One region of the Pseudoalteromonas sp. TAP-3C genome, then DNA from elsewhere that is predicted to be linked to it. Evidence: predicted binding sites of a transcription regulator. Region 1 holds the regulator's gene; the other holds the start of a gene.

Region 1 (6,058 bases):
ATCAGCCGCGTCCGTTTGTTATTCGTGGTTATGGGGCGGGCTCTGCAGTAACGGCTGCGGGTGTATTTGCAGACATTTTAAAAACATTATCTCGCTAGGAGTCAGTAATGATTGAAATATATGCGCCGGCGTCTATTGGTAATTTTGCCGTTGGTTTTGATGCGCTGGGCGCTGCACTTGCCCCAATAGATGGCAGTTTGCTCGGTGATGTGGCGGTTGTTAGTGCCACATCGAGTGATGAATTTACGTGTACTGGCGACTATGCACATAAACTACCCAGCGATGCGCAAGAGAATTTAGCGTATCAGTGTTTAGTGCATTTTAGAGCGCATGTTGCGCCTGATATGCCTGCGGTAAAGCTCGAACTTAGGAAGAATTTGCCGATTGGTTCAGGATTAGGTTCAAGTGCCTGCTCTGTGGTGGCAACATTTGCAGCGCTGGATAAATTTGCCAACACTAACTTAAGCCAAGTAGAGCTGATTGAACTTATGGCAGATTTTGAAGCTGTTGTAAGTGGAGGGCGTCATTACGATAACATTACACCGTGTTATTTAGGTGGCTTACAGTTAACCGGTGATTTAATTCCTGATAAATCGATTGCTTTACCCGTTGCTGAAAATTGGTATTACGTGGCTGCATTTCCGGGTTTTTCGCTCAATACTGCAAAAGCGCGCGCTGTTTTACCAAAAACGCTAAGTATGCATGCAGGGGTTGAGTTTGCTCAACGTTTATCGGCATTTAGCAGCTTACTGCTAACAGGGCGTTTTGATGAGGCGTTAAGCATTATGCAAGACGAAATAGCAGAGCCATATCGTGCGCCTTTAATTAGCGGTTTTAGTGACGCCAAAGCAAACTTACCCGCACTAGGCGCTGAAGTAGTGAGTATTTCAGGCGCAGGGCCAACCTTGTTTAGTGTCTGTAAAACACTTGAAGCGGCAGAGCGATGCGCGCAGTGGCTAGAGGACAATTACATCAACGAGCAAGGCTTTTGCCATATTTGTAAATTAGATAACGTCGGCACGCGTCAATTAAATGTTTTATAGGATAAAAAAGTCATGCAATTACATAATTTAAAAGAAAGTTCACAAAAAGTGTCGTTTGTTGAAGCTGTAAAAATAGGGCTTGGGCGTAACCAAGGCGTGTTTTTTCCAGAGTCGTTAGCACCGTTAACTAAAGTTGATGCATTACTCGATATGGATTTTGTTACGCGCAGCGGCAAAATTTTATCGCATCTTATTGGTGATGAGTTACCAAGCGATACAGTTGCTCAGATGGTTAAAAATGCGTTTAACTTTCCGGTTAAGCTGGTGGAAGTTGAAGACAACACCTACTGCTTAGAGCTATTCCATGGCCCGACGCTCGCATTTAAAGATTTTGGTGGCCGCTTTATGGCGCAGTGCCTAGCGCAGTTTAACCAAGGTGAAAAGGTGACTATTTTAACTGCAACATCGGGTGATACGGGGGCGGCAGTGGCACATGCTTTTTATAACAAGCCAAATATTGACGTGGTTATTTTATATCCTAAAGGCAAAATTTCACTCGCGCAGCAAAAATTATTTACAACGCTTGGCGGCAATATTCATTGTTACGCGATTGAGGGCAGCTTTGATGATTGCCAAGAGTTGGTTAAAAAGTCATTTTTAGATGAAGAGCTAAAATCGAATTTAGGTTTAAACTCAGCAAATTCAATTAACATTAGCCGTTTAGTTGCGCAGGTGTGTTACTACTTTGAAGCAATAGCACAGTTACCTAAAGAAAAACGTGCTACCGCGCATATTTCAGTGCCTAGCGGTAACTTTGGAAATGTGTGTGCGGCTATGATTGGCGCTGTTATTGGTATGCCTGTAGGTAAACTGAGCGCCACTACAAACCAAAACGACACAGTACCGCGCTTTATGCTTGATAAAAATTGGACACCTAATGCGACAATTGAATCGCTTTCAAATGCAATGGATGTGAGTAAACCTAATAACTGGCCACGTGTACAAACCATGCTAGATAATAACTGGTTTAGTTATGATAACTTTTATTCGGTGAGTGTGGATGAGCAAAACACAAAAGCGGTGATGAAAAAAATTCAACAGCTTGGCTACATTGCAGAGCCGCATACGGCCATTGCTTATCAAGGTCTTGTTGAAAATAAAGCAGCTAATGTCGCAGGTGTATTTTTAGCAACGGCACACCCTGCCAAATTTAAAGACAGTGTTGAAAATGTGTTAAACACTCAAATAAGCATGCCAAAACCGCTTGCTGATGCACTCGCAAAGCCCTGTTTAGCTATTGATATGCAAAATAATTACGATGATTTACGCAGTGAGCTATTTGCTAAACTCGGTTAACATTACGAATACAAAAAAGCGGCATAGGCCGCTTTTTGTTTGTTTAAATCGGCTTTTGGTACAATGTATAAGTTAAACAAATGTAATAAACAAAATTCATTTAAAATTGTTATTGATTTATAAAAAAATATCATCATTAAAAAGCTGTGAAATAGTTTCAATCCCTGTTTAAATATCCTCAACTTAAGAGCATAGGCAAAAAGTCGTTTTAAGCGTACAATAAAGCCTCTTAAAAATACCCATACACGTTGCCCAGGAGACCCCAATGTTAGAACGTAGCATGAATATTTCGGACTTTGATCCAGAGTTATTTGACGCGATGAGCAAAGAAACATCACGCCAAGAAGAACACATTGAGTTAATTGCATCTGAAAACTACTGTAGCCCACGCGTACTTGAAGCGCAGGGGTCTCAGCTTACTAACAAATACGCCGAGGGTTACCCGGGCAAACGTTACTACGGTGGTTGTGAGCACGTAGACGTGGTTGAGCAACTTGCCATTGACCGCGCAAATGAATTATTTGGTACAGATTACGCAAACGTGCAACCCCATGCCGGTTCACAAGCCAATGCCGCTGTTTTTCAAGCACTATTAAGCCCACTCGATACGGTATTAGGCATGAGCCTAGCGCACGGTGGCCACTTAACACACGGTTCACACGTCAATTTCTCAGGAAAAACATACAACGCAATTCAGTATGGCCTTAATGAAGAAACGGGTGAAATTGATTATGCACAAGTTGAAGCGTTAGCACTTGAGCACAAACCAAAAATGATTATTGCGGGTTTTTCTGCCTACTCAGGTATTGTTGATTGGGCTAAATTCCGTGAAATTGCAGATAAAGTAGGTGCTTACTTATTTGTTGATATGGCGCACGTTGCGGGCTTAGTTGCTGCGGGTGTTTATCCAAGCCCGGTTCCTTTTGCGCATGTTATAACAACCACAACTCACAAAACACTAGCGGGCCCGCGTGGCGGTTTGATTATCTCTGGTTGTGGCGATGAAGAAATTTATAAAAAGCTAAACAGTGCTGTTTTCCCAGGTGGTCAAGGTGGTCCTTTATGTCATGTTATTGCTGCTAAAGCGGTTGCATTTAAAGAAGCACTTCAACCTGAGTTTAAAACATACCAAGCGCAAGTTGTTAAAAATGCACAAGCAATGGTTGCAGTATTACAAGAGCGCGGCTACAAAGTAGTATCGGGTAAAACTGACAACCACTTATTCTTACTTGATCTAATCGATAAAGATATCACCGGTAAAGATGCGGATGCTGCACTTGGTAACGCGAATATCACGGTTAACAAAAACTCAGTACCAAACGACCCTCGTTCACCATTTGTTACCTCTGGTCTGCGTATTGGTTCACCGGCCATTACTCGTCGTGGTTTTAAAGAAGCAGAGTCAAAAGAGCTAGCAGGGTGGATTTGTGATGTACTAGACAACATCAACGATGAGTCAGTACAAGCGCAAGTAAAAGAAAAAGTAAAAGCAATTTGTGCAAAATTACCTGTTTACGCTTAACCTAATAGTAAAACAGTAATTTAGATCACAACTGCACACATTTTTGTTATGATAATGGTCGCTATGATAGCGGCCATTTTTTGTTTTTAAAACGGAAACACACAGTTATGCATTGCCCATTTTGCACCGCCAAAGATACTAAAGTTATTGATTCTCGCCTTGTCGGTGGGGGACACCAAGTGCGTAGACGTCGTGAATGTAATGAATGTCACGAACGATTTACCACCTTTGAAGGGGCTGAATTAGTGATGCCACGGGTTATTAAACAAGATGGCAGTCGGGAACCGTTTAATGAAGATAAGTTATTAAACGGTTTAACTCGCGCCCTGGAAAAACGCCCAGTAAGCACCGAACAAGTTGATGAAGTAGTCAATATTATTAAATCAAAGCTGCGCGCCACTGGCGAGCGCGAAGTCTCTAGTCATCTAGTAGGCGAGTGCATTATGGAAGCACTTAAAAAGCTAGATAAAGTGGCTTATGTCAGGTTTGCTTCAGTGTATCGCTCGTTTGAAGATATACGCGAGTTCGGTGAAGAAATAGCCCGCTTAGGAGAGTAACAATGAGCATGCAAAACTCGTTTTCAGAGGATGATAAACGTTATATGGCCCGTGCCATTGAGCTGGCAAAAAAAGGACGGTTTACGACCACACCTAACCCAAATGTTGGCTGCGTACTGGTAAAAAACAACCAAATAATAGGTGAAGGGTTTCATCAATTAGCAGGACAAGGTCATGCTGAAGTAAATGCATTGGCTATCGCTGGTGAAAATGCCAAAGGCGCAACTGCCTATGTAACACTTGAGCCTTGCAGTCATTATGGTCGGACACCGCCATGTGCTGAAGCTCTAAAAGCAGCGGGTGTTAAAAAAGTGATTGCCGCCATGGTTGATACCAACCCGCAAGTTGCAGGCAAAGGCCTGAAAATTTTAGCGGATGCTGGTATAGACGTCGCTTACGGGTTGCTTGAAGCGCAAGCTCGCGCATTGAACCTCGGTTTTTTTAAACGCATGGAGCAAGGGCTTCCATTTGTAACCTGTAAAATGGCCGCAAGTATAGATGGCAAAACGGCGCTTAAAAACGGCCAAAGTAAATGGATAACCGGCCCCGCTGCGCGTCAAGATGTGCAATTATACCGAGCACAAAGCTGTGCAATTTTAACCGGTGCCGATACGGTATTAATGGATGATGCAAAATTAAATGTGCGCCCAGAAGAGTTACCGCATTCTTTACCAACTGACTTACCACTGCGCCAACCAGTTCGGATTATTATTGATTCACAAAATAGACTTACCCCTGATCTTGCCTTATTTTCAATTCAAAGTGAGGTGATAATATTCACCACAAAGGTTGATAAATCACATCAGTGGCCTCATTTTGTTAAACAGATTGAAGTGCCTAAAAATAATAATAAAGTAGATTTACTGGCCGTGTTACACACGCTAGCTCAATTACAGTTTAATACTGTGTGGTTAGAAGCAGGAGCAACATTGGCCGGTAAGATGGCTGAGCTTGATTTAATTGATGAATTTATTTTTTATATTGCCCCCAAATTAATGGGCAGCGATGCCAAAAGTTTACTGAATTTCCCAGAGTTAATGAGTATGCAAAATACCATTAATTTAACTTTTAATGAGTGTGTGCCAATAGGTGATGATTTACGTATTACAGCACTAAAAAAAGCGCATTAATCATTTTATATAAAGAGTAGCATTATGTTTACTGGCATAGTTGAAGCAATAGGTAAAATTGCGTTATTACAAAAAAAACAAGGTGATTTAGCTATTCGTATTCAAAGTAAAAACCTTGATATGAGTGATGTTAAGCTAGGTGACAGTATTGCAACCAATGGCGTTTGCCTAACAGTTGTTGATAAGCACATTGATGGCTTTAGTGCTGACTTATCAAATGAAACGATTAGTTTAACGGGGTTCGCCCACTATACCTTAGGGCAAACGGTTAACCTTGAAAAAGCGATGCAACCAGTTTCGCGCCTTGGTGGTCATTTAGTGTCTGGCCATGTAGATGGTATTGCCACTATTACAGCAATTAATACCAATGCGCGAGCCACGGAATATTGGTTTGCCACCGATGAGAGTTTAATGAAATACATTCCTTACAAGGGTTCGGTGTGTATTGATGGTATTAGCTTAACGGTCAATGCGGTTGAAGGTAATAAATTCAAGCTGACTATTGTGCCG
Region 2 (6,058 bases), 840 kb from region 1:
ATTATGATTTCTGCTAAAAGTAGTATAAGACATGTTTATCACTCAAAAAACTATCACTAAAACTATCAGGATAAAACGGGCACAGTGCCCGTTCTAAGTTTAATTATTAAATTTTACACGCGCCGCCTGCACAATCATCATCTTCCACTTCAGGTGCGTCTTCTTGTACATCTGATGCGCCATCGCGGGTGTTGTGGTAGTACAGCGTTTTAATACCTAGCTTGTAGGCACTGAGTAAGTCTTTTAATAAGACTTTCATAGGTACTCTACCGCCTTCGTATTTATTTGGATCATAATTAGTATTCGCTGAAATCGTTTGATCGATAAATTTCTGCATTATACCCACTAATTGTAAGTAACCATCGTTTGATGGAATATCCCACAGTAACTCATAACTATCTTTAAGGCGTTCATACTCAGGAACTACTTGCTTTAAAATACCGTCTTTACTTGCTTTAACACTAATGTGGCCACGCGGTGGTTCAATACCATTGGTCGCATTTGATATTTGCGATGACGTCTCTGATGGCATTAATGCGCTCAGTGTTGAGTTACGCATACCGTACTCTTTAATGTTGGCACGTAATGTATCCCAATCAAGGTGAAGGGGTTCATCACACACTTTATCTAGATCACGTTTGTAGGTATCGGTAGGCATGATCCCTTGTGAATACGTGGTTTCGTTAAATTTAGGACATGCACCACGCTCTTTAGCCAGCTCGTTTGACGCTTTCATCAAGTAATACTGAATCGCTTCAAATGTTTTATGAGTCAGTGCATTGGCACTGCCATCTGAGTAACGTTTGCCGTTTTTAGCTAAGTAGTAAGCATAGTTAATAACGCCTATACCTAGAGTACGACGTCCCATGGTGGCATTTTTAGCCGCAGGGACAGGGTAGTCTTGAAAATCAAGTAAGTTATCTAGTGCGCGAACGGCAAGCTCAGCTAACTCTTCTAATTCATCCAAAGACTCAATGGCACCTAAGTTAAATGCTGATAACGTACATAAGGCAATTTCACCTTCTTCGTCATTCACATTACTAAGTGGTTTAGTCGGTAACGCAATTTCTAAACATAAGTTAGATTGGCGAATAGGCGCAACTTTAGAAATAAACGGGCTGTGCGTATTACAGTGGTCAACATTTTGTAAGTAAATACGCCCCGTACTCGCACGCTCTTGAGCAAACATAGAAAATAGCTCAATCGCCTTGATACGTTTTTTACGGATTGACTCATCTTGTTCATACTGTGTGTACAGCGCGTCAAATTCATCTTGGTCTTCAAAAAATGCATCATAAAGGCCAGGGACATCTGATGGACTGAATAATGTAATGTAATCGTCTTTAATTAAGCGTGAATACATTAACTTATTGAACTGCACACCGTAATCTAAATGACGTACGCGGTTATCATCAACACCACGGTTGTTTTTAAGTACCAGTAGGTTTTCTACTTCTAAGTGCCAAAGCGGGTAGAACAAAGTAGCTGCGCCACCGCGTACGCCGCCTTGCGAACAGCTTTTTACCGCTGTTTGAAAGTGCTTATAAAACGGAATACAGCCAGTGTGATAAGCCTCGCCATTACGAATAGGACTTCCTAATGCACGAATGCGACCAGCATTAATACCAATACCAGCACGCTGAGAAACGTACTTAACAATAGCTGATGACGTCGCATTAATTGAATCTAAGCTGTCGCCACACTCTATAAGTACACACGAGCTAAACTGACGGGTAGGCGTACGAACACCTGACATAATTGGCGTAGGTAAAGAAATTTTAAATAATGAAACGGCATCGTAAAAGCGTTTGATATAGTCAATTCGGGTTTCGCGAGGATAATCAGAGAATAAGCTCGCTGCGACTAAAATATATAAAAATTGGGCACTTTCGTAAATTTCACCAGTAACACGGTTTTGAACCAAGTATTTACCTTCAAGTTGCTTAACGGCTGCGTAGCTAAAGTTAAGGTCGCGGCCATGATCAAGATAAGCATCTAGTTCATCAAGTTCTTGTTCCGTGTAATCAGCCAATAAGTGGGCATCATAGCGTTTTTGTTCTACCATTTTTGTAACATGATCAAACAAACGTGGCGGCTCAAACTGACCATACGCTTTTTTACGTAGATGGAATACAGCTAATCTAGCGGCTAGATACTGATAATCGGGTGATTCTTTAGATATCTGATCGGCAGCGGCCTTGATAATCGTTTCGTGAATGTCTTTGGTACGAATACCGTCATAAAATTGAATATGTGATTTAAGTTCAACTTGTGAAACCGAAACGTTATTTAAACCTTCGGCGGCCCATTCAATAACGCGATGGATCTTATCAAGATCAAGTGGCTCTTTACGGCCGTCACGTTTGCTTACAGATAACAGTTGGTTCATAGCTTTGCCTGTATTCCTTGGGAATTAAATATTTTTGACCAATGCGTGCACTTAAAAGCCGAGCACCTATTTTTTTATTGTTATTTCACCCGTTGGATGAATTTGATTGAATAACATTTAGCCACAATATCTGGTGTTGTTTAAATTAGAGATCACAAGATAGTGTGGTCTGGTAACTTTTGCAAGGGATAGAAATCGCCCTCATTGTGGATAACGTTGGGATAAGGCAATTGTGTTAGTAGGCATTAACCTTTGATCATTCGGTTAAGTTGAAATTTGTAAAAATCAACTGAGGAAAGATTAAATTTACGCTTTTTAAAAATAAATTTTGTCTGCTTTTTTTATCATCAAGCTTTGCGTAAAAACTAACACAATCACAATATGTAGTGTTTATTAATTAACATGGCACTATATATGGTTAAATGCATCTATAGGACTATGCCAATTAAAATCCGCATTCCAAGCCAATGCTTCGTCATTACTAGGGATATATCCCCACAATGCAGTTGCAGTGTGCATATTAGCTGCTTTACCAGCTTGAATATCACGCTGTGCATCACCTATGTACAAGCAACGTGAAGGGTCTACATTCATCTGCTCAGCACAATACAATAAAGGTAAAGGGGAGGGCTTTGACTCTGCTAAGGTATCACCACTGACCACAATACGGGCATTTTTTAATACAGGAATGGCTTTAATTAATGGCTCGGTTAGAAAACTGGGCTTATTAGTCATAATGCCCCAAGGGATTTCTTTATTGTCAAGCGTAATAAGTAATTGCTCAACGCCCAAAAAACACCGAGTATGCGTGGCTATATTAGCTGCATATTGAGTAACTAGCTCGTTTAATAGCTGCTGTTGAGGCTGTTTTTCCCAGTATTCTTTAAAACCGGCAGCCAATAATGCTGCAGCTCCATTTGAGGCCGCTGGGCGATATATATCACTGCTTACTTCTGGCTGTTTATGATTGCGCAGCACCGTATTGAGTGCTGCGCCCAAATCATCAGCGGTATCAAGTAAAGTGCCGTCTAAGTCAAACAGCAATGCTTGATATTCAACCGCAGCAGTGGGTGTTTGAGAGCGTGCCACTACGCTAACTTCTCAAAATGCAGCATATAATTTACGCTTACATCATCATTAAGCGTATATTGTTTTGAAAGCGGGTTGTAACTTAACCCCGCACTGGCACGTACTTTTAAGCCTGCTTGTTCTGCCCATGCAATCAATTGCGCTGGTTTAATAAACTTCTTATGATCATGAGTACCTTCTGGCACCATTTTTAACAGTTTTTCAGCGCCTACAATGGCGTATAAATAAGCTTTTGGGGTTTTATTGAGGGTAGAGAAAAATACCTCGGCCCCAGGTTTTGCCAATTTAGCCACCGCATGAATAATAGAAGCAGGGTCGGGGACATGTTCTAGCATCTCCATACAGGTGATCACGTCAAAGCGTTCTGGGTGCTCATCGGCAAATTGCTCTGCGGGTACTTTTATATATTCAACCGGTACATCGGTTTCTAAACTATGTAACTTGGCAACGGTTAAAGGCTCTTGGCCCATATCGATACCGGTTACTTTTGCGCCCATTCGCGCCATACTATGGCTCAAAATACCGCCACCACAGCCTACATCGAGGGTTTCTTTGTCAAATAATCCTTTGGTTTTGTCTGCGATGAAATCTAATCGTAATGGATTAATTTCGTGAAGCGGCTTAAATTCACCTTCTAAATCCCACCAGTGCTCTGCGATGGCTTCAAACTTTGCTATTTCTGCGTTATCTACATTTTGATGTTCGGTCATAAAATACTTCCTCGTCAATCTGAGGCCATTATATAGGCCTAAATTGATAAATCGCAAAGTTTTGCGCCTGTAAATTAAAATTAATTGTGATAGCATAGCTGCTTAGAAATAATAACAAACACTCTTACTACCTAATACTGGGTTGTTGAGAGCTGATACTGAAGGAATGTGATATCAAATGACTGATCTCGCCAATGAAATTCTGCCAGTCAATATTGAAGACGAGTTAAAAAACTCCTACCTAGATTACGCCATGAGCGTAATTGTAGGACGTGCATTACCAGACGTACGTGACGGCTTAAAACCTGTTCACCGCCGCGTTTTGTTTGCAATGAACGAGCTTAGTAATGACTGGAACAAGCCTTACAAAAAATCGGCCCGTGTGGTCGGTGACGTAATCGGTAAATACCACCCACACGGCGACAGTGCAGTTTATGACACTATCGTACGTATGGCTCAGCCATTCTCACTGCGTTATATGCTGGTAGATGGTCAGGGTAACTTTGGTTCGGTTGATGGTGATTCAGCAGCGGCAATGCGTTATACAGAAGTCCGTATGGCAAAAATGTCGCATGAATTACTAGCCGATCTTGAAAAAGAAACGGTTGATTTTGTGCCTAACTATGACGGCACAGAGCAAATTCCTGATGTGTTACCGACTAAAATACCCAATTTATTAGTGAATGGGTCGTCAGGTATTGCCGTTGGTATGGCAACAAATATTCCGCCACATAACCTAACAGAAGTTGTGAATGGCTGTTTGGCGCTGATTCAAAACCCTGAATTAACCATAACAGAGTTAATGGATTACATTCCTGGTCCAGACTTTCCAACTGCGGCCATTATTAACGGTAAAAAAGGCATTGAACAGGCCTATCAAACCGGGCGTGGTAAAGTGTACATGCGTGCACGTGCTGATGTTGAAACCGATGAAAAAACCGGCCGCGAAACCATTATTGTTCATGAAATCCCTTACCAAGTTAACAAAGCGCGGCTGATTGAAAAAATCGCTGAGCTAGTTAAAGATAAAAAAATTGAAGGGATCAGCGCATTACGTGATGAATCAGATAAAGACGGTATGCGTATCGTTATCGAGATCAAACGCGGTGATGTCGGTGAAGTTATTTTAAACAATCTTTATGCACAAACTCAGTTACAAACTGTGTTTGGTATGAATATGGTTGCATTAATTAATAACCAACCTAAGTGTTTCAACTTAAAAGAAATGCTTGAAGAGTTTATTATTCACCGTCGTGAAGTTGTTACTCGTCGTACCGTGTTTGATTTACGCAAAGCTCGCGACCGTGCACACACGTTAGAAGGCTTAGCGATTGCACTGGCAAACATTGACCCAATTATCGAACTTATTCGTAAGTCGCCAACGCCTGCTGAGGCAAAAATTGCACTAACAGCACGTCCGTGGGAATTAGGTAATGTTAAAGCCATGCTTGATAAAGCAGGCGAAGATAACGTTGCACGCCCAGATTGGTTAGCAAGCGATCTGGGTATTCGTGATGGTCAATACTATATTTCCGAGCAACAAGCCCAAGCAATATTAGATTTACGTTTACATAAACTAACCGGTCTTGAGCACGAAAAAATTCTTACTGAATATCAAACGTTACTTGATTTGATTGCCGAGTTATTATTTATTTTGGCAAATCCATATCGCTTAATGGAAGTTATTCGTGATGAACTGGTTGAAATTAAAGAGCAATATGGTGATGAGCGTCGCACGGAAATAAATGCTGCAGCACACGATATTAGCCTTGAAGATTTAATTAACGAAGAAAACGTCGTTGTTACGCTGTCACACGAAGGCTATGTTAAGTACCAAGCATTAACTGATTACGAAGCGCAGCGACGCGGT

Evidence for each region. Region 1 encodes NrdR, which represses ribonucleotide reductase genes. Its sites were predicted from a motif close to AAACACNANATNTNGTGTTT; they were not measured.
Region 2: nrdA (class 1a ribonucleoside-diphosphate reductase subunit alpha) is a predicted target of NrdR. The motif match lies at 2,509-2,528, and genes of this name have one in related genera.

What each region holds. Positions count from the first base shown of each region.
Region 1 covers NZ_CM187618.1:2,492,895-2,498,952, reverse strand. Annotated here, with positions in the region: gene thrA (bifunctional aspartate kinase/homoserine dehydrogenase I) at 1-98, shown strand, start outside; gene thrB (homoserine kinase) at 108-1,043, shown strand; gene thrC (threonine synthase) at 1,056-2,339, shown strand; gene glyA (serine hydroxymethyltransferase) at 2,605-3,861, shown strand; gene nrdR (transcriptional regulator NrdR) at 3,969-4,418, shown strand; gene ribD (bifunctional diaminohydroxyphosphoribosylaminopyrimidine deaminase/5-amino-6-(5-phosphoribosylamino)uracil reductase RibD) at 4,421-5,548, shown strand; gene AC6H44_RS11675 (riboflavin synthase) at 5,573-6,058, shown strand, end outside.
Region 2 covers NZ_CM187618.1:1,654,737-1,660,794, reverse strand. Annotated here, with positions in the region: gene nrdB (class Ia ribonucleoside-diphosphate reductase subunit beta) at 1-33, opposite strand, end outside; gene nrdA (class 1a ribonucleoside-diphosphate reductase subunit alpha) at 107-2,389, opposite strand; gene AC6H44_RS07815 (HAD family hydrolase) at 2,798-3,478, opposite strand; gene ubiG (bifunctional 2-polyprenyl-6-hydroxyphenol methylase/3-demethylubiquinol 3-O-methyltransferase UbiG) at 3,478-4,188, opposite strand; gene gyrA (DNA topoisomerase (ATP-hydrolyzing) subunit A) at 4,367-6,058, shown strand, end outside.